4 regions of the Pseudomonas sp. SYWMCR5 genome follow, and region 3 is predicted to be linked to each of the others. Evidence: riboswitches for the same ligand, from Rfam matches in the RefSeq annotation. Region 3 holds a riboswitch; each other region holds the start of a gene.

The links. Region 3 has a riboswitch for cobalamin ahead of AC2CGW_RS08400 (ABC transporter ATP-binding protein). Riboswitches for the same ligand answer to the same signal wherever they lie in the genome.
Region 1: linked by a shared signal. The riboswitch ahead of AC2CGW_RS08915 (CbtB domain-containing protein) and the one ahead of AC2CGW_RS08400 (ABC transporter ATP-binding protein) in region 3 are both predicted to bind cobalamin.
Region 2: linked by a shared signal. The riboswitch ahead of cobW (cobalamin biosynthesis protein CobW) and the one ahead of AC2CGW_RS08400 (ABC transporter ATP-binding protein) in region 3 are both predicted to bind cobalamin.
Region 4: linked by a shared signal. The riboswitch ahead of cobO (cob(I)yrinic acid a,c-diamide adenosyltransferase) and the one ahead of AC2CGW_RS08400 (ABC transporter ATP-binding protein) in region 3 are both predicted to bind cobalamin.

Annotation. Positions count from the first base shown of each region.
Region 1 is NZ_JBXUNH010000002.1:685,112-690,312, forward strand. It holds gene AC2CGW_RS08900 (metal-dependent hydrolase) at 1-486, opposite strand, end outside; gene AC2CGW_RS08905 (alpha/beta hydrolase) at 677-1,561, shown strand; gene AC2CGW_RS08910 (hypothetical protein) at 1,577-2,308, opposite strand; cobalamin riboswitch at 2,478-2,699, shown strand; gene AC2CGW_RS08915 (CbtB domain-containing protein) at 2,799-2,984, shown strand; gene AC2CGW_RS08920 (CbtA family protein) at 2,995-3,684, shown strand; gene AC2CGW_RS08925 (cobalamin biosynthesis protein) at 3,684-4,076, shown strand; gene cobM (precorrin-4 C(11)-methyltransferase) at 4,109-4,861, shown strand; gene AC2CGW_RS08935 (DUF1272 domain-containing protein) at 4,925-5,176, shown strand.
Region 2 is NZ_JBXUNH010000002.1:931,346-936,546, reverse strand. It holds gene pobA (4-hydroxybenzoate 3-monooxygenase) at 1-682, shown strand, start outside; gene AC2CGW_RS10070 (ankyrin repeat domain-containing protein) at 823-1,470, opposite strand; gene AC2CGW_RS10065 (LysR substrate-binding domain-containing protein) at 1,634-2,515, shown strand; cobalamin riboswitch at 2,561-2,758, shown strand; gene cobW (cobalamin biosynthesis protein CobW) at 2,858-3,925, shown strand; gene cobN (cobaltochelatase subunit CobN) at 3,929-5,201, shown strand, end outside.
Region 3 is NZ_JBXUNH010000002.1:541,800-547,000, reverse strand. It holds gene AC2CGW_RS08410 (FecCD family ABC transporter permease) at 111-1,133, opposite strand; gene AC2CGW_RS08405 (ABC transporter substrate-binding protein) at 1,133-2,101, opposite strand; gene AC2CGW_RS08400 (ABC transporter ATP-binding protein) at 2,098-2,874, opposite strand; cobalamin riboswitch at 2,987-3,192, opposite strand; gene paaZ (phenylacetic acid degradation bifunctional protein PaaZ) at 3,275-5,201, opposite strand, start outside.
Region 4 is NZ_JBXUNH010000001.1:581,210-586,410, forward strand. It holds gene AC2CGW_RS02625 (cobyrinic acid a,c-diamide synthase CobB) at 1-1,202, opposite strand, end outside; gene cobO (cob(I)yrinic acid a,c-diamide adenosyltransferase) at 1,199-1,810, opposite strand; cobalamin riboswitch at 1,955-2,174, opposite strand; gene AC2CGW_RS02635 (hypothetical protein) at 2,311-2,889, shown strand; gene AC2CGW_RS02640 (C40 family peptidase) at 2,925-3,461, opposite strand; gene AC2CGW_RS02645 (C40 family peptidase) at 3,597-4,238, opposite strand; gene hda (DnaA regulatory inactivator Hda) at 4,364-5,068, opposite strand.

The DNA.
Region 1 (5,201 bases), 140 kb from region 3:
CAGGGGTATCGCCTTGCCGCTCAGCCCTCGCCACGCGGCATAGATCACAGCGACCAGCAGTGGCACGGTGTAGACCGGATCGATGATGAACACCGCCGCCCAGCTTTCGGGAATGAGCGGCAGCGGCCAGAACAATTGCGTGCCATAGACCGTGAACGCGTCCAGCAGAGGGTGGGTGACCAGCACCAGCCAGAACGCCACGAACAACCGGGGCCAACGGTATCCCTTGTCGGGCCAGCGCCTTTGCCCAACCCAGGCCACCAGCCACGCCAGCAGCAGCGCCAGACCGGTAAGGACGAAGATCGAGTGGGAAAAACCACGGTGATAGGTCATCTGCGAAACGGGGTCCGCATACCGGATCACCACATCGAGATCGGGCAAGGTGGCCAGCGCGGCGCCATACAGCAGCGAACGGCGGCCCTGGATGCGACCGAGCACCGTACCTTGCAGGGCGGCACCGAGTACGGCTTGAGTAATCGAGTCCAAGGTGAGTCTTCCATCGGCAGGGTCAGGGAAACCTACCCCTCGGCGCCCGCGGCGGCAAGCGTGCAGAGCCCCTCGATGGCACCGGGGAAACAGCTTGCAAACATGTGTCAGCACCGCTCGGGAAAAATTGCCTGCAGCGAGGCCATGGCTTCTGCTAAAAACGACGATTCCCAGCAGCCTGATGACACCCATGACCGACACCCTGCTCACTCACTTCAAACGCCGCTGGCTCATGTGGCTGGCCATGGCCCTGCTGGTGGTGGGCCTGCCCGCGGGCTGCGCGGTCTTGCAGCACAAGGAGCGCGAACTGGTGTTTCGTATCGAGCCGGGCCAGGCCAGTTGGTTCAGGGGCCTGCCGGCCGACGTACAGGAACTGGACCTGCGCCCGCGCAACTTCACCGGCGACCAGAGCCTGCATGCCTGGTGGTGGCCGGCCAAACGCGCCGATGCGCCGGCGATACTCTACCTGCACGGCGTACGCTGGAACCTCACCGGCCAGATGTTCCGCATCGAGCAGTTGCACGCCATGGGCTATTCGGTGTTGGCCGTGGACTACCGCGGTTTTGGCCAGAGCCGAGGCGACCTGCCGTCCGAAGCCACGGTTTACGAGGACGCCCGAATTGCCTGGGAGCGCTTCGCCCAGTTGCAGCCGGTGCCGGGCAAGCGCCTGATCTTCGGCCATTCGCTGGGCGGTGCGGTCGCTGTGGAGCTTGCCTCGGAGCTCGCACGCCAGGCACGCCAGCAAGGTAAGCCTGTACCTGCGCGCGGCCTGATTCTCGAATCCACCTTCACCTCCCTTGGCGACGCGGCGGCATCAGTGGCCGATACCACACTGCCGGTGCGCTGGCTGCTGTCGCAGAGATTCGACTCGCTGGGCAAGATCGCCGATATCGGTTTGCCGCTGCTGCTGGTGCATGGCCTGGATGATCGGTATGTGCCCCCCCGCTTCAGCGAGGCGCTGTTCGAGGCGGCCCAACAGCCCAAGACCTTGCTCCTGGTGCCGGGAGCGAGCCACAACAACAGCATGAGCCTGGCCGGCCAGCGCTATCGACGCGCGATCGAAGCATTGCTGTGAAACCACGGGTAACGATCACTGCACCGGCAGGAAATTCATCAATAACAGGCTCTGCGCGTAATTGAGGCCGATCCGTCGATAACGCTCATCCAGCATCTGCGCCAGCAGATCGAGGCGCGCCACGATCTTGCCGAATTCGACGGCAAAGCTGAGGTTGCTGCCCTCCTCCGAGATTTCGTTGGAAAACAGTAGCAACACACCATTGGCGTCCTGGCGCTGACTGAGCATCCAGGTAGCCTTTTCGATGTTGCGCGCGGCGTTATTGACGAACAGTGGATCAATCGCATCGGTCATGTAGAACTCGGTGCGCCCACCGTGGGCGGTAATCAACATGCTGCCGATGGCATAGATGAACGCCCCGACTCGATCTCCACGAAACTCCGGGCTCAAGGCGTAGCTCAGCGCCGCCAGGTCACGGCGCTCGCCCAGTTGCGGCAATGGCTGGCGCTGCTCGATGGCCTGGCGGATCTGGCGCTCGGCGGTGGCCGCGTCCAGATAGCCGGACTGCTTCCACTGATTGGGGTTGCGCAGGTAGAGCTTGTTCATCAGCAGATACAGGCTCTGCAGGTTGTCGCGCATGGACAAGGTCGCCATGCGGTCGACACTGGTCTGGAACAACTCGCTGGGATGACCATTGCCTAACTGGGTGAATACGTCGCGCCCCTGCTGCCCGGTGCACGCGCACAGGGCGATCAAGACACCCACCAGCGACAGGCGGGCACGGCGGCGATAGGCAGGAACAGGCATCTGCACCGGGGTCCAGGGTCAGCGGCCGGGCCGGAAATCGGCACAGCCTGGCCATGCATAGAGCCCCTGAACGCCAAAAAGTGCGACGTGCAAGGCAGGTTGATGATTTCCAGTCGCTACGCCTGCGCGATTCGTAACAAGAATTGACGACCAAAGCATGGCCGTGATCTCCTAATACATTACGTAGGGTGCCCCTTGCAGGGGTGAAACGGGAAACCGGTGCGTCAATGGCTCTTCATGAGCCTGACAAGTCCGGTGCTGCCCCCGCAACGGTAAGCGAGCGAGCGTCTGATCCACTGTGTCGGCAGTTCGGCATGGGAAGGTGACGCTCTCCCCAGGAGCCATGCTCCTGCTCGTCAGCCCGGAGACCGGCCCGACGTCTTGTGATCACACCCCGCGGTGGGCGGGCGCTGTTGCATGTCCCTGGGCGGTTCTCGCCTGGGGTTGCCGCGCTTCCTGTCGCCCATGAAAAAAAGCAGAGGAATGCGTCATGTCCGTCACCAGCGCCAAACACAGCATCGCAACCCCCGTCAGCCTCAGCCAGCGCCTCGTCGTTGCGGTCGGCGCCAGCCTGCTGGGCCTGTGCCTGGTGTACTTCGCCGGGTTCTCCCATCTCGAGGCGGTGCACAACGCTGCCCACGATACCCGCCACAGCGCCGCCTTCCCTTGCCACTGAGTGCCCGACAATGATCAAGCGTATCGCTCGAACTGCAGGCTTCAGTGGCCTGCTCGCCGCACTTTTGCTGACGCTGTTGCAGAGTTTCTGGGTCGCGCCCTTGATCCTCCAGGCCGAAACCTATGAAAACGCGGCGCCCACCGAGCAGCACGAACACACAGGTGAAGGTGCCGGGGGCCATGAACACGACGCAGAAGCCTGGTCGCCGGAAGATGGCTGGCAGCGGGTGCTGTCGACTGCCGGCGGCAATCTGGTAGTGGCAGTCGGTTTCGCGCTGATCCTCGCCGCACTCTACAGCCTGCGCGAACCTGGTCGGGTCAGTACGGGTGCCTTGTGGGGCCTGGGCGGCTTCGCCGTGTTCTGCCTGGCACCGACCCTGGGCCTGCCACCCGAACTGCCTGGCACCGCCGCAGCCGATCTGGGTCAACGCCAGACCTGGTGGATAGGCACCGCCGCCGCCACTGCTGTGGGCCTGGCGTTGCTGGTCTTCGCGCGCCACTGGCTGCTGAAGGTGCTCGGCGCAGCGCTGCTGGTGGTACCGCACCTGATCGGCGCCCCTCAGCCACTGGTGCATGAAAGCCTGGCGCCCGAAGCGCTGGAAGCACAGTTCAAGGTTGCCTCCTGGCTGACCAACGCAGCCTTCTGGGTCGCACTGGGTCTGCTGAGCGCCTGGCTCTACCGCCGCTCCGCGCAGGCCTGATGGCCGCGCTATATGTCGGTTTCGGCTGCCGCAGGGGTTGCCCGGCGGCGGTTCTGGAAACCCTGCTGCACCTTGCGCTGGCCGACAACGGCCTGAAGCTGGCCGCCTTGCGTGGTATCGCCAGCATCGATCTCAAGGCTCAGGAGCCCGGCCTGCGGCAACTGGCCGAGCAACTCGGCCTGCCCCTGACGCTATACAGCGCCCAGCAACTGCACCCATTCCTGCCCCTGCTCAGTTACCGCTCAGAAATGGCCTTCAACGCCACGGGCTGTTGGGGAGTGGCAGAAAGCGCAGCGCTGGCGCTGGCTGACGAGGGTCAGCGCTCGCCAATCCTGACAGTCACTCGGCAGGTGCTCGGTGACGCTACCCTTGCCCTGGCCAGCAACGGATAATCGCTTTTCATTTCACGTTTCAAGGACTTGCCATGACGGTCTATTTCATCGGTGCCGGCCCCGGCGACCCGGAGCTGATCACGGTCAAGGGCCAACGCCTGATCCGCCAATGCCCGGTGATCATCTACGCCGGCTCACTGGTACCGCCCGCGGTACTTGAAGGCCACACGGCCAGTACCGTGATCAACAGCGCCGAACTGCACCTCGAGCAGATCATCGCCGCCATCCGCGACGCCCATGACAAGGGGCTGGATGTCGCCCGTGTACACAGCGGCGACCCCAGCCTGTATGGCGCCATCGGCGAACAGATCCGCCACTTGCGCGAACAGGGCATCGACTACCAGATCATTCCTGGCGTCACCGCCACAGCCGCCAGCGCCGCCCTGCTCGGCTGTGAACTGACGCTGCCGGACATCTCGCAGACCGTCATCCTGACCCGCTACGGCGATCGCTCGCCGATGCCGGCAGGCGAGCAGCTGGCGGACCTGGCGCGCCACCGCAGTACCTTGGCCATCCACCTGGGGGTACGCCATCTACCGCGCATCGTCGACGAGCTGCTGCCGCACTATGGGGCAGATTGCCCGGTGGCAGTGATCCACCGCGCAACCTGGCCCGACCAGGACTGGGTCAGGGGCCGCCTCGCCGATATCGTCGACGCTGTTGCCGACAAAGGCTTCCGACGCACTGCGCTGATTCTCGTCGGCCACGTGCTAGGCGACGCGCCATTTGCCGACTCGGCCTTGTACCGCGCCGGCCACGCCCACCTGTATCGCCCCGGCGACTGAGGATTGTCAGCCAGCGTCCAGCGACCGACACTGGCGCATCACTGTCCGTACCGGAGTTGCGCCATGCTCGAGCTACGCCCCAATTGCGAATGTTGCGATACCGATTTGCCCCCCGATACCCTTGACGCGTTGATCTGCTCATTCGAATGCACCTTCTGTCGCCGCTGCGCCGAGCACCATCTGCAGGGACAGTGCCCGAATTGCGCAGGACAATTGCGGCAACGCCCGACGCGGGTCGGCACTGCGCTGATCAACAATCCCGCCTCCACGCAACGCGTGAACAAACCTCACCCAGCTTGTCTGCGCTCTACCTGAGCATCCTCACCCCATAACGGCCCGC
Region 2 (5,201 bases), 390 kb from region 3:
CATTCCGCAGGGTGTGCTCAAGCAGTACGAGCGGGTCTATCCGTTTGGTTGGCTGGGCTTGCTGGCCGATACCCCGCCGGTCAACCACGAGCTGATCTATGCGCATCATGACCGTGGTTTCGTGTTGTGCAGCCAGCGCTCCACCACCCGCAGCCGGTACTACCTGCAGGTGCCGCTGGACGAGCGGGTGGAGAACTGGCCCGATGCGCGTTTCTGGGACGAACTCAAGGCTCGTCTGCCCGAGGACGTCGCGGCGCGCCTGGTCACAGGCCCTGCGCTGGAAAAGAGCATCGCGCCGTTGCGCAGCCTGGTGGTCGAGCCGATGCAGTACGGGCACCTGTTCCTGGTGGGGGATGCGGCGCATATCGTGCCACCGACCGGGGCCAAGGGCCTGAACCTGGCAGCCTCGGACGTCAACTATCTGTATCGCATCCTGGTCAAGGTCTACCGCGAAGGTCGCAGCGACCTGCTGGAGCGCTACTCACCGCTGGCGCTGCGGCGGGTGTGGAAGGGTGAGCGTTTCAGTTGGTTCATGACCCAACTGCTGCATGATTTTGGCGAACACAAGGATGCCTGGGACCAGAAGATGCAGGAGGCGGACCGGGAGTACTTCCTGTCGTCCGATGCCGGCCTGGTGAACATTGCCGAGAATTATGTGGGTTTGCCGTACGAGGAAGTGTAGGAACAACTATCTCGCTCAAAATCTAAAGGCCCGCCCAATCCCCTTGTGGGGGCGGCGGTTCGGCGCCCCGACTTGTCCCGCGAACACGGGCGTAGCCCGTGCCATCCACCGCAGCGTACTTGGCACGGGCCAGCGGTTCATCACCGCTCCAGCAACGCCACCATCTCTGCATACCCGCGCGTGCGCGCATGCTCCAGCGCCGTCACGCCATCCTTGTCGGCAATCGCCGGGTCCGCGCCGGCCGCCAGCAGCCGTCGCACAATGTCCACATGGCGCGGACCGCCGTCGCCAAGGATCACCGCCTCGAGCAAGGCGGTCCAGTGCAGCCGGTTGAGGTGGTTCACGTCCACGCCAGCATCGATCAGCATCTGCACTGTTTCCACATGGCCACGCTCCGCCGCCGGAATCAGCGCCGTGCCGCCGTAGCGGTTGGTGCTGGCGAGGTCGGCGCCGTGCGCCAGGGTCAGGCGCAGGATCTCGTTCAGGCCGCGAGCGCCGGCATACAGGTAGGGGCTGTCGTGGATGTTGTCCTTGGCGTTCACATCGGCGCCGGCCTCGATCAGCACCTTGGCCGCGTCGATGTGGTTGCCGTGGGTCGCGGCCAGCAGAGGTGTGCGCCCTTGGCCATCGCGGCTGTCGAGCGCCACCGGTTCCTTGAGCAGGCGACGGATGGCAGGTGCATCGCCGCGCTGGGCGGCATAAAGCAGGCGGGTATCCATGGACGTGGTCTCGGCGTGGGCGGCAAGGCAGGTGAAGGCCAGCAGGCAGGCGGCGAGGGTGTGGCGCATGCGTAGGGCTCCTGAGGCAAAGCCTCATCCTAGGGAAAAAGTTGCAGGCAACTGAAACGAATTATCTGGATGAGCTGTAGTGGATTTCCGAATACATCAACGTTGCCCGCCTCGAAGGGCCATGCTAGAAGTCAGCGTCATCATTTGAAAACCGAATACCCTCATGTCCATCAGCGTAAAACCGAATAGGGCTCTGTTCGATCTCGACCTGTTGCGCGCCATCGTCGTGGTCGCCGATTGCGGCAGCTTCACCACGGCTGCAGCCCGTCTGCATTCGACCCAGTCGACCATCAGCCAGAAGGTACGACGCCTCGAGGAGATGGTCGGCCATCGCCTGCTGGTGCGTGGCAACCGCGACGTGCTGCCCACCGACGCCGGGCAGACGCTGCTTGGCTATGCCAGGCACATGCTGGCGCTGAACGACCAGATGCTCGAGGCCCTGGCCGGGGCCATGGTTGGCGTCACCGTGCGCCTTGGCGTGCCCGAAGATTTCGTCGGCGGGCGAACCACCAATACGTTGTCGGCGTTCAGCCGCCTGCACCCGCAGGTCAAGCTGGAAGTCACCAGCGGCCTGTGCCGCGACCTGAGCCAGGCCTACGACAATGGTGAACTCGATCTGGTGCTGCTCAAGCAGCGGCGCAACAGCCGCGAGGGGGTGTCCTGCTGGCCCGAGCGCCTGCAATGGATCGACAGCGTGCGCATGCCGGCCTTCGAGCTTGACCCGGTGCCCTTGGTCACCTTTCCACCGCGCGGGCTGTACCGCGAAGACATGATCCATGCCATCGAAGGCATGGGCCGGCGCTGGCGCATCAGCTTCACCAGCTCCAGCCTTTCCGGTATCCAGGCCGCGGTGGCCGATGGCATGGGCGTGAGCTTGCTGCCGCCGCGCGCGGCCACCGCCGAGCACCGAGTACTGGGGGCGGCGCAAGGTTTGCCGGAGGTGGACAGCTACGAGATCGTCATCGTCCACCGGCCAACGGCCGATGTGATGGTCAAGGCCCTGGCGCAGGTGCTGACCGAGTTGCTGGCCGGGGGTGGCATCTGAAGGCTCCGATCAGCGTCAGACGGTTGACCACCTGCGCACCACTGCGTAGCCTTGCCGCTTCGAGGTTCTCCGGCGCTGCCGGAGCTAAGACGGGAACGCGGTACAAGCCGCGGCTGCCCCCGCAACTGTAAGCACTGAACAGGGTCGACACAGCCACTGCGCCCGCGCGCGGGAAGGCGTCGTCCTGACGGCTGGAGGTCGTGCAGTGCAAGCCAGGAGACCTGCCTCGCAACGTATTCGACTTTCAACCGGGCGGGGTGATCCGGTGGCGAGCGAGCCCGGCCGGTCGGTCGTGGCTTTCGTCCCGCATGCCCGCACCATTGCTGCCAAGGGCATCGCCACATGAAAACACTGGCCAAACTTCCCGTCACCATCGTCACCGGCTTCCTCGGCTCGGGCAAGACCACCTTGCTGCGCCACATGCTCGACAACGCCCAGGGGCGACGCATCGCGGTCATCGTCAACGAGTTTGGCGAGCTGGGTATCGACGGCGAAATCCTCAAGCAGTGCAGCATCGGCTGCACCGAGGAAGAGGCCAACGGCCGCGTCTATGAGCTGGCCAACGGCTGCCTGTGCTGCACCGTGCAGGAAGAGTTCTTCCCGGTGATGCGTGAGCTGGTCGCTCGCCGTGGCGACCTGGACCACATTCTCATCGAGACCAGCGGCCTGGCCCTGCCCAAACCGCTGGTGCAAGCCTTCCAGTGGCCGGAAATCCGCAATGCCTGCACCGTCGATGCGGTAATCACCGTCGTCGACAGCCCAGCCGTGGCCGCCGGCACCTTCGCCGCCTACCCGGACCAGGTCGACGCGCAGCGCAAGCTCGACCCCAACCTGGACCACGAATCCCCGCTGCATGAGCTGTTCGCCGACCAACTGGCCAGTGCCGACCTGGTAGTGCTGAACAAGGCTGACCTGATCGACGCCGAGGGCCTGGCCAAGGTCCGCGCCGAAGTCGCCGAGGAGCTGCCGCCGGCCGTCAAGGTGATCGAGGCCAGCAGCGGTCGCCTGCCGCTGGATGTATTGCTGGGCGTGGGTGCCGAGTCCGAAGTGCACATCGATGGTCGTCGCACCCACCACGATTCGCACCACGACGGCGACGATCATGACGATCACGATCATGACGCCTTCGACTCCATCTCCATCGACCTGCCTGAAGCGGACGAAAGCCTGCTGCTCGATGCCCTGACGCAACTGGTCACCGAGTTCGGCATCCTGCGCGCCAAAGGCTTTGCCGCGATCCCCGGCAAGCCGATGCGCCTGTTGATCCAAGGTGTGGGCACGCGCTTCGACAAGCACTTCGACCGCGCCTGGCGCAGCGACGAGCCGCGCATCACCCGCCTGGTGCTGATCGGCCAGGACCTTGACGCGGCACAGTTGGAAGCGCGCCTGCGCCAGGCCCTGGGCGCCTGATCCATGCACCTGCTGCGGACCCAGCCCGGCGGCTTCGTGCCGGACGACAGCATTGCCGACCTCGGCCAGACACCCGCCGAGCTGGTGATTCTCTGCAGCGGTGACTCTCACCTGGCACTGCTCGCCGAAACCGCCGAGCAGTTGCCGGACGATTTCCCCAGCCTGCGCCTGGCCAACCCCATGCAGGTGCAGAACCACGCCTCCGTCGACCTGTACATCGATGAGGTGTTGCGCCATGCCAAGGTGATCCTGGTATCGCTGCACGGCGGTGTCGGCTACTGGCGCTATGGCGTCGAGCAGTTGGTCGAACTCGCCGCGCGTGGCGTGCAGTTGATCCTGGTGCCCGGCGATGACCGCCCCGACCCGGAGCTGACACAGTTGGGCACGGTGCCGGCCGAACAGGCCGAGCGGCTCTGGCACTACCTGCGCCAGGGCGGCAAGGCCAATGCGGCCAACCTGTTCAATTGCCTGGCCAGCCAGTGGCTGGGGCGCGACTATGCCTGGGACGAACCCCAGCCGCTGCCGCGCACCACGGTCTACCACCCCGGCAAGCCCAGTGCAGGGCTTGAAGACTGGTTCCCCGAGTGGCACCCGGAGCATCCGGTGGCGCCGATCCTGTTCTACCGCTCGCACCTGCAGGCCGCCAACACCGGGTTCATCGATGTGTTTTGCCAGCGCTTGCAGGCCGCCGGGCTGAACCCGTTGCCGATCGCAGTCGCCAGTCTCAAGGAGGCGGCCTGTCTCGAACAGGTAGAGGCCTGGCTCGACGAGGTCGGCGCCGAAGTGGTCATCAACACCACAGGCTTTGCCTTGTCCAGCCCCGAGCGGCCCAACCTGCGTCCGCTGCGCCGCGACGTGCCGGTGTTGCAGGCGATCTGCGCCCAGGACAACCAGCCCGGCTGGGAAGCCAGCGAGCAGGGCTTGGGTGCGCGCGACCTGGCCATGCACATCGCCTTGCCGGAGCTGGACGGGCGCATCATCACCCGACCGGTCAGCTTCAAGGACCTGGCCTGGCGCAGCGAGCGCAGCCAGTCCGATGTGGTCTGCTACAAGGCCCACCCCGAACGCATGGATTTCGTCGCAGAGCTGGCACGGCGCTGGGTCGAGCTGGCGCGACTGCCCAATGCCCAGAAGCGCGTGGCGCTGGTGCTGGCCAACTATCCGACCCGCGACGGGCGTATCGGCAATGGCGTGGGGCTCGACACGCCTGGCGCCGCGCTGAACATCCTGCATGCCCTGCAGGCCGAGGGTTATCCGGTTGCTGGCTTGCCGCAGA
Region 3 (5,201 bases):
CACCGTCGGTATCGGGCCGACGGTGCATCACTGGCGGGCGATCAGTACCTGCCTTGCCACCCGATGTTCGAGCAGTTGCTCATCCACCCGTCGATCCACGTCCGTGCATGTCAGGCCTTGCGCCTCAGCAAGAGGATGAAGAACAGGCCGCCGATGGCCGCCGTAGCGATGCCGATTGGCAGATCCTGCGGGGTGATCAGGGTGCGTGCGCCGACATCGACCCAGATCATGAACAGCGCCCCGAGCAAGGCGCAGGCCGGTAGCAGGCGGCGATGCTCGGCGCCCACCAGGCGACGAGCCACGTGGGGCAGCATCAGACCGACGAAACCGATGGCGCCCGACAGCGACACCAGCACACCGGTCAGCAACGCCGTACCGACGAACACCTTGGCCCGCACGCGCCGGGTGTCGAAGCCCAGGCTCACAGCGGTCTGCTCGCCACTCATCAGCGCGTTCAGCGCCCGCGCCAGGCTCATCAACAGTACGAAGCCCGCCAGCACGCAAACGGCCGGCAGCCACAACAGCGACCACTGCGCCAGGCCCAGCCCGCCGAGCATCCAGAACATCACCGAGGCGGCGGCATGCGGGTCGCCGGTGTAGAGCAGCAGGTTGGCGGCGGCCATTACCACGAACGACACCGCCACCCCGGCCAGCAGCAGGCGATCGCTCTCCAGGCGCCCACCGCGGCTGGCCACGCCGAGCACCAGCAACATACTGCCCAACGCGCCGATGAACGCGGCCAGGGGCAGGCTGAAGGCCCCGGCGAACGGGCCGAGAAACAGCACCACCAGCACTGCGCCGAACACCGCCCCGGAGCTGACCCCCAGCAGGTGCGGATCGGCCAGGGGATTGCGGGTCACCGCCTGCAGGGCGCCGCCGACCATTGCCAACCCTGCGCCGACCAGCGCCCCCAGCAACACGCGCGGTGCGCGGATCTGCCAGACGATCTGCGCCTGGCCGCGGCTCCAGTCGCCGCTTGCCCCCAGCCCCACCTGCTGCAGGACAATGCCGACCACTTTGCCCAATGCGACCTGCGCCGAGCCGAACCCCAGCGACAGCAGGCACGACAGCAGCAAGGCCAGCAGCAGCGAAACGATCAGCAGGCGATAGCCCGCAGGGCTGCGAATCGGCATCAGCGGCGGGCCTCGGCGAAGCGCTGCGGATGCAGGGCCGTGGCCAGGGTCTCGATGGCCTGGGCGTTCTCCACCGACGGTGTCACCTCCAGGTACGACAGCACCACGAAGCGCTGCTTGCGGATCGCCTCGACACTGCCCAGCGCCGGGTGGTGCAGGAGGAAGTCGCGTTTGTGCTGCCAACTGGTGGGCCCGTAGTCGACGATCACGATCACCTGCGGATCGCGTTCCACCACGCTCTCCCAGTTCACCTGGGTCCAGCTGGCGGCCACATCGCTCATGACGTTATCACCTCCTGCCGTGCTGATCAGCGCCTGCGGCATCCCCAGGCGCCCGGAAGTGGTGGGGCGGTCTTCACCGCTGTCATAGAGGAATACGCGCGGCCGTTGCTTGATCTCGGCCATCTGCGCCGCAACGCGCTCGACGCGTTGGCGGAACTGGCCAACCAGCGCAGTGGCGCGCTCGCGCACATCGAAGATCCGGCCAAGGTTGTCCAGGTCGCGGTAGAGGTCTTCGAGGCTGGCCTGGCGCTGGGGCATGATCCAGGAGCACGACTCGCTCAGTTCATACACCGGGATGTCGAAGGGCGCGAGGGTCTGTGGGGTGACCGGCCCGCCGATGCGCATGCCGTAGCTCCAGCCGGCGAGGAAGAAGTCGGCGTTGGCATCGAGCAGGTTTTCCACCGACACGTAGCGCGGCGCCAGCTCTGGCAGCCCGTCAAGTGCTTCGCGCAGGCTTGGGTCGAGGGTTTTCCAGCCGCTGATGCCGCTGTAGCCGGCCATGTGGTCGCGCAGCCCGAGGGCCAGGAGCATGCCGGTGAGATTGATGTCATGGCTGACGGCATGCTGCGGCGCATGGGTGAAGGTGACGTCGCGCTCGCAACTGCGCACGGTCAGTGGATAGTTGTCGGCCTCGGCGGCCAGGGGCAGGGCGGCCAGCAGGGCCAGGCTGGTGAGCAGCGATTTCATGCAGGGCTGATCCAGGTAATGCGTGGATGGGAGGCCAGCGGGTGGCGGTCGACCAGGGCCTGTACGCCGAACACCTCGGCCAGGCATTGCTCGGTGAGCACGTGTTCTGGCGTGCCGTGGGCGACGATGCGCCCGGCATCGATCACGTACAGCCGATCGCAGAAGGCGGCGGCCAGGTTCAGATCGTGGAAGCTGGCCAGCAGGCTCAGGCCGGTGCTGCGCAGTTGCTGCAACAGGGCCAGCTGGAAGCGTGGGTCGAGGTGGTTGGTCGGCTCGTCGAGGATCAGCAGCCGAGGTTGCTGGACCAGTGCCCGCGCCAGCAGCACGCGCTGCTTTTCGCCGCCCGACAGGCAGACGAAGGCGTCGAGGGCGCGCGGCAGCAGGTCGAGCCTGGCGAGGGTGTCGTCGATCAGGCTCGGCTCGCCGTCGCCCTCGAACCAGCCCAGATGCGGGGTGCGGCCCATGGCAACGACGTCACGCACGTTCAGGCCGAAGTCTTCGGGGAACTCCTGCAGCATCACCGCGATGCGCTGGGCGACCCAGCGTGGGTTGCGCTGCCAGATATCCTCGCCATCGAGGTGCACCTGACCGGCGCTGGGGCGATTGAAGCGGTAGGCGCAGCGCAGCAGGCTGGTCTTGCCACTGCCGTTGGGGCCGATCAGACCGACGAATTCACCGGCGCCGATCTGCAGGTCGATACCCTCCAGCAGCGGCTGCCCACCGCTGTGCGGCGACCAGTGCAGGCCTTGGATGTGCAGGGTAGGGCATGACATGGATGAACCAACCGTCGCAGGGTGAGTGATACCCGAACGGTGGAGGTGCGCGCAGCTGTCGCGGGCGCGCGGCCGCCGCGAGAACCGGCCTGCGCCCGCCCACCGCGGGAGTTGCCAACTGCTGTGACAGGCCGGTCTCCGGGCTTGCGAGGGGCATGAGGCATTCACCTTCCCATGCCGTTGGCACAGTGGTGTATCGAATGCATCGCTCGCTTACCGTTGCGGGGGCAGCGCCGGACTGCTCGCAGGAGCGAGGCACCGGCTTCCCGTTTAATCCCCGGCTCGGCGGCAGGGGACACCTGAAACAAGGGGCGCATCTGAGCATTTATGGGGTGGGGAGTCAACCGTCCCTGTCGCGGGGCACACCCGCGCCAGGGCCGACACGTCAGGCCGGCAATGATCAGCCGCGCTTGAGCACCAGCGTCAGGATGTCGTAACTGGCCACCAGTTCACCGAGCTGGTTGGTCACCTCCACATCCCAGGCCACCACCCCTTGCGGCTGCCCCAACGGGCTGGTCTTGCCCTGGTCGATCTTGCGCTTGCAGGTCAGGCGCGCCTGGATCGTGTCACCGATGCCCACCGGGTTGATGAAGCGCAGGGTGTCCAGCCCGTAGTTGGCCAGCACCGGCCCTTCACCCGGCGACACGAATAGTCCGGCCGCCGCTGACAGCACGAAGTAGCCATGGGCGATGCGCTTGCCGAACTGCGACTGCTTGGCGGCGATCTCGTCGAAATGCATGTAGAAGTGGTCGCCCGACAGGCAGCCGAAGTTCACCAGGTCCGCCTCGGTGACGGTACGTCGGTGGGTCAGCAGCGACTCGCCGATGCGCAGTTCATCGAAGTAGCGACGGAACGGGTGCACCTCGGTCTCGATCACTTCAGCGCCACGCACGTGCTCGCCAGTGATTGCCGCCAGCATGCTCGGCGAACCCTGGATCGCGGCACGCTGCAGGTAGTGCTTGACCGCCCGCAGGCCGCCGAGCTCTTCGCCGCCCCCCGCACGCCCGGGGCCGCCGTGCTTGAGCTGTGGCAGCGGCGAGCCGTGCCCGGTGGACTCCGGCGCAGCCTCGCGGTCGAGCACCAGCAGACGGCCGTGCCAGGCGGCGGCCGCGGGAATGGCCTTGGCGGCGATGGCGCGGTCGCGGGTCACCAGGGTCGCCACCAGGCTGCCCTTGCCTCGTGCGGCCAGGGCCAGGGCTTCGTCCAGGTCGTCGTAGGCCATCAGGGTGCTGACCGGGCCGAACGCCTCGATATCGTGGGCGCCGCCCTCGGCATGCGGGTCGCGTGCGTGCAGCAGGGTCGGGGCGAAGAACGCACCTTCGGCCACGCCTTCGCCCACCGGCGAAAAACCGTCGCTGGCGCCGAACAGTTGGTCGCAGCTTTGCAGCAGGCTGCGCACGCGCTCGCCGACATCACGCTGCTGGTCGTGGGAGGCCAGCGCGCCCATGCGTACGCCTTCGACCGCCGGATCGCCCACCACCACCTTGGCCAGGCGTTCGCGCAGGCGGGTGGCGACGGCATCCAGGTGCCTGGCCGGCACGATGGCGCGGCGAATGGCCGTGCACTTCTGGCCGGCCTTGGTGGTCATCTCGCGCACCACCTCCTTGATGTACAGGTCGAACTCCTCGTCGTCCGGGGTTACATCCGGCCCGAGGATGGCGCAGTTCAGCGAGTCGGCTTCAGCCGTGAAGGGCACCGAGTTGCGCACCAGGTTCGGCGTCATGCGCAGCTTGGCGGCGGTGTCGGCGGAGCCGGTGAAGGTCACCAGGTCCTGGCCCTGCAGGCGCTCGAGCAAGTCGCCGGTGCTGCCGATCACCAGTTGCAGGCTGCCGGGCGGCAGCAGGCCGGATTCGTCGATCAGGCGCACCACGGCTTCGGTCAGGTAGCTGGTGGACGTCGCGGGCTTGACGATGCACGGCATGCCGGCGAGGAAGGTCGGCGCGAACTTCTCCAGCATGCCCCAGATCGGGAAGTTGAAGGCGTTGATGTGCACCGCCACGCCTGCCCGTGGCACCAGGATATGGCTGCCGGCGAAACGCCCTTGCTTGCCCAGCGGGATGGCCGGGCCTTCGTGCAGCAGGTTGCCCGAGGGCAACTCGCGGGTGCCGATGCCGGAGTAGGAAAACAGCGTGGCATTGCCGCCTTCGATGTCGATCCAGCTGTCGGCCCGGGTCGCGCCGCTGTGGTGGGAGAGGGCGTAGAGCTGTTCCTTGCGCTCGGCCAGGTACAACGCCAGGGCCTTCAGGCGTGCGGCGCGCTGTTGAAAATCCAGGGCCATGAGCCCGGCGAGGCCCTGGCGGCGGCCGAAATCCAGCGCTTCGGCGAAG
Region 4 (5,201 bases), on a different contig from region 3:
TTGCCACGTCCGCCATTGGGGCTCAGGCCACGGGCGATGGGCACAAGCTCGGTGGTGGTCAGGGAGTGGTGATAGGTATGGCCACGCAGGGTGCCTTCAGGCAACTCGACAGCCTGCAGCGCCAAGGCGGCGAGGCGCTTCTGCATCACGGCTTCGCCGGGCAACAGTCCCAGCAGCTCGGCGCGCTCGCCCGCAACGTCGGTCAAGGCATCGAGCAGATAGAGCATGCCGCCGCATTCGGCCAACAAGGGTTTGCCTTCGGCATGATGGCCGCGGATCGCCTCGCGCATCGGCGCGTTGGCCGCCAGGGCGTGGTGATGCAGTTCGGGGTAGCCGCCAGGCAAATACAGGCTGTCGACCACAGGCAGGTGGCGATCATGCAACGGGGAGAAAAACACCAGCTCCGCGCCGTGATCGCGCAGCAGGTCGAGATTGGCGCCATAGAGGAAGGCGAAGGCCTCGTCGCGGGCCACACCGATGCGCACACCGGCCAGGCTTGCGGCCGAGTGCACGGTTTGTGGCTCGACAAAGGCCACCGGTGGCGGCAAGGCAGCATCGCAGCTGGCGCCCAAGGCCTCGGCGGCGGCGTCCAGGCGTGCATCCAGATCGTTCAGCTCACTGGCCTGGACCAGCCCGAGGTGACGGCTGGGCAATTCGATGCCGCGCTCGCGAGACAACCCGCCATACCAGCGCAAGCCTTCGGTCAGGCTGCCTTCGAGCAGTTGCGCATGACGCAGGCTGCCGACCCGGTTGGCCAGCACGCCAGCGAATGGCAGGTCGGGCTGGTAGCGCGCCAGCCCCAGGGCCAGGGCCCCGAAGGTCTGGGCCATGGCAGTGCCATCGATCACCGCCAGCACCGGCACGCCGAAATGCCGCGCCAGGTCAGCGCTCGACGGCGTGCCGTCGAACAGCCCCATGACACCCTCGATGAGGATCAGGTCGGCTTCGGCGGCGGCGTCCCACAACAGGCGGCGGCTCTCCTGCTCGCCGATCATCCACATGTCCAACTGATACACCGGGGCGCCACTGGCGCGCTCCAGGATCATCGGGTCGAGAAAATCCGGCCCGCACTTGAACACCCGCACCTTGCGCCCGAGGTTGCGGTGCAGGCGCGCCAGGGCGGCAGTGACGGTGGTCTTGCCCTGGCCGGAGGCCGGTGCGGCGATCAACACCGCTGGGCAATGACGGGTGGCTCGACTCACAGTTCAACGCCCTTCTGTGCGCGGATACCGGCCTGGAAGGCGTGCTTGAGCATGCCCATCTCGGTCACGGTGTCGGCCAGCTCGATCATCTCCGGCTTGGCGGCGCGGCCCGTGACGATGACGTGCTGCATCGGTGGACGGGCCTGGATGTCCGAGAGCACCTGGTCGAGGTCGAGGTAGCCGTGCTTGAGGGCGATATTCAGCTCGTCGAGCACCACGAACTGCACCGACGGGTCCTGCAGCAACTGGCGGGAGACCGCCCAGGCCGCTTCTGCAGCCGCGATGTCGCGCTGGCGGTCCTGGGTTTCCCAGGTGAAGCCCTCGCCCATCACGTGGTAGCGCACTTCATTGGGGAAGCGGCGGAAGAACAGCTCTTCGCCAGTGCTGTTGCGACCCTTGATGAACTGCACCACCCCGCACTGCATGCCATGCCCCAGCGCGCGGGCGAGCATGCCGAAGGCCGAGCTGCTCTTGCCCTTGCCATTGCCCGTGAGCACCAGCAGCAGGCCACATTCGTTGGGGGAGTTGGCGATACGTTCGTCGATGATCGCTTTTTTGCGCTGCATGCGCGCCAAGTGGCGTTCGTCGCGTTCGGTGGATTCGCTCATCAGGGGTTCTCCGCAAGCTGTCGACGCACCGGTCGGGCACTCGCGGGCGGGCACCAGGCAACGACAGAAAACAAGGCAGGCAGGCGAAGGGAGCGCGCAAAAGCCGTGGCGACACCACGGGGCAGCGCGCATCACCCTCCGTGATGCCGTTGGCAGTGACAGGCCGGTCTCCGGGCTCGTGAGCCGGGCCTTGGCCCGAAACCGCGCGCCTTCCCGGGTGTGGACACCCAGTGGCCTTGCGCGGCCTTGACTCACCTACCGTTGCGGGGGCAGCGCCGGATTCGCGCCCTGCTGGCGCCCACCGGCTTCCCAGTTTCACCCTGCCGGAGCTGATCCGCAGAGCACCTGAAACACGCCGCGAAGGTTAGAGGGTTGCACCGGGAGCGTCAATTAAACGCGGACGATGAACGGTTGATCTGGATGCTTGTCTCACTATTGAAGCAGTGATATCACACAGCCATCACCGGCTGTACGCGACCATAATAAAAGGAGAGCGCGGCATGCAAGGCTTGATCATCAACAACCCGCACCTGGAGTTCCTGCGCCCGGCCCTGGAGCGCTGGATCGACTGCATCGACCGTTTCAACCAGATCCACGGCGACGGCGACGCGCCCTACTGGCATGGTGCCCAGGCCAATGCCGGTATTCTCGCCGCGGCGGCCTGGCAGGCCGAGCTGGTGGCGCTGCAGCACTATCAGAGCAAGAAGCAGCGTGACGAAGGTGAGCGAGAAGGGCGCTGCGATCTGTCGATTGCCGGTGCCGAACACTCCATTCATCTGCACACTGAACAGCGCTGGCCGAAGATCGCCCGCCTGGATCTGGCGGGGGCCCTGCAGGAGGCGGCGACGTTGGCGCGGCTGGCAGCCTATCCCAGCCAGCTCAAGGCCGGGGCGCTGTTCGTCAGCCCGTGGAAGGCGGGGCAGAATGCAAGCCCCGAGGAACTGCAGGATCTGGTCGATGACCTGAACAAGCACACGGCCTGTGCGATTGCCTGGTACTTCCCGTATGCGTACCGCAAGCTGCATAACGAGTCGGGGCAATACCATCCGGGGGTGGCGCTGCTGCTCAAGCAGGCTTGAATGTACGTCGGGGCTGCTGTGCAGCCCCGACGATCTCAGGGATTCTGCGCCAGATGCCCCGGCGTCAACACCCGCTTGGCCTGCAGGTAGGCCTTGGACCAGTAGCTGTTCGACAGGTAGTCCAGCCGCACCGTACCGCCGGTGGACGGCGCATGCACGAAGCGCCCCTCACCCACGTAGATCCCGGCATGGCTTACCTGCGAACCACCGCCGGTGGCGAAGAACACTAGGTCACCGGACTGCAGCGCGTTGATGCTCACGGTCGGCGCACGCATGACGATCATCTCGCGGGTCGAGCGTGGCAGGCTGATGTTCGCCGCATCGCGGTACACATAACCGATCAGGCCACTGCAATCGAAGCCCGAGTCCGGCGTGTTGCCGCCCCAGCGATACGGGGTGCCGACCAGACCGATGGCACGGATCAGCACGTCGTCAGCCACGGGCGACGAGGAAGGCTGGTCAATGAAGGTAACCTGCGGCTTGGCCACGGGTGCCGGGGCCGGAGCACGGCTGGAACAGGCGGCAAGCAGTGCCACCAGGGAGAGGAATGCGAAGCGCGTCATCATCGCCATGGGTCAGAACCTGTCTGAGACCAATCGGCCGCAGCCGAAAAAAGAGTTAAGGATTTAGATTAGACGCTATTCGTAAATGCGCACGGCGGCTAGCTTTTCAGCTACGCCGCCGTGCGAGGATACAGCATTTTGATATCAGTTGCGCGACAGGGTAGTGGTCGGCGCCATGGCCAGGGCACGCTTGGCTTCGATGAAGGTCTTGCTCCAGTAGCGGTCACCGAGGTTATCGATGCGCACACCACCGCTGCGGCGGCTGCTGGAGTGGATGAACTGGTTGTCGCCCAGGTAGATGCCGGCATGGCTGACACGGCCACGGCCATTGGTGCTGAAGAACAGCAGGTCACCTGGCTTGAGCTTGTTGCGTGCGACCTTGGGTGCGTCGACGTTGATCATCTCGCGGGTCGAGCGCGGCAGGTTCATGCCGGCCTCTTCGCGGAACAGGTAGCCGATGAAGCCGCTGCAATCGAAGCCGGACTGCTCGGAAGTACCGCCGAAACGATAACGGGTGCCGATCAGCGACATGCCGCGCTCCAGGATGCTGTCTGCAAGGACGGGCAGCTGGTAGGGCTTGCTGTTGCTGGAGAAGGCTTGGAGGTCTTCATCGGTGGCGAGGTCTTCTTCATCGAATACCGACGAATGCGACGCCTTGGCCTTGACCGCGGTTTGCGCGGTGACCGATGGGTGATCCTGGGGCTGGGAAATCGGGCCTTGGGCCGCGCAGCCAAAAAGCAGGGTCACGAGTGCGAGTGGCACGAGGGGTGCGAAGCGCTTGAGCATGGGCACGACCGTGTCTGTAATCCTTTAGAAGGGGGAAACTATGCCTTCTATCGGACCTATTTGCAAATTTTATCGAAAAAAATGTGACTTTTGCGTTTTGCCGCTCTGGCCCGGTGTTTTCAGGGTTACCAGCCGAGGGTTTCCTTGAGGAAGGGAATGGTCAATTTGCGCTGGGCCTGCAGCGAGGCCTGGTCGAGGCGCTCGAGCAGATCGAACAGTGCGCTCATGCTGCGCGTGCCACGGGTGAGAATGAAGTGCCCGACCTCATCGGTCAGGTGCAGGCCACGGCGCGAGGCCCGCAGTTGCAAGGCGCGCAGCTTGTCTTCGTCGGACAGGCCACGCATCTGGAAAATCAGTGCCAGCGTAAGCCGTGACTTGAGGTCGGCAAGCTTGATCGGCAGCTCCCGCGGCGAACTCGATGCCGCCAGCAGCAAGCGCCGGCCGCTGTCTCGCAGGCGATTGAACAGATGGAACATCGCCTCTTCCCAGTCGGCCTTGCCGGCAATCACGTGCAGGTCGTCGATGCACACCAGCTCGTACTGCTCCAGATGATCGAGCAGCTCCACGCCACGGTCGAGCAATTGCGCCAACGGCAGGTAGACAGCGGGTTCGCCCAGTTGCTGGAAACGGTGGGTGGCGGCCTGCAGCAGGTGAGTACGCCCCGCGCCCTGCTTACCCCATAGATAGATGAGGCTCTCGGTCCAGCCGGCGTCGGCTTCGCACAGCCGCTCGACATAGCCCAGCGCCGCGGCGTTGGCACCCGGATAGTAGTTGATGAAGGTGGCGTCATCGCGCAGGCGCACACCCAGGGGCAACTGGATCGGTTTCATGCTGGCGGGCGGTCGCGAGGACCAAAGGGGGCCTTTGGTGAAGAGTTTGCAAAGTCTATACCCGCAACGCGGGCGGCACAATCAGGGAGGGGAATAGCGCAAGCAAAATCAACGGGTTGCGTGATTTTTGAAC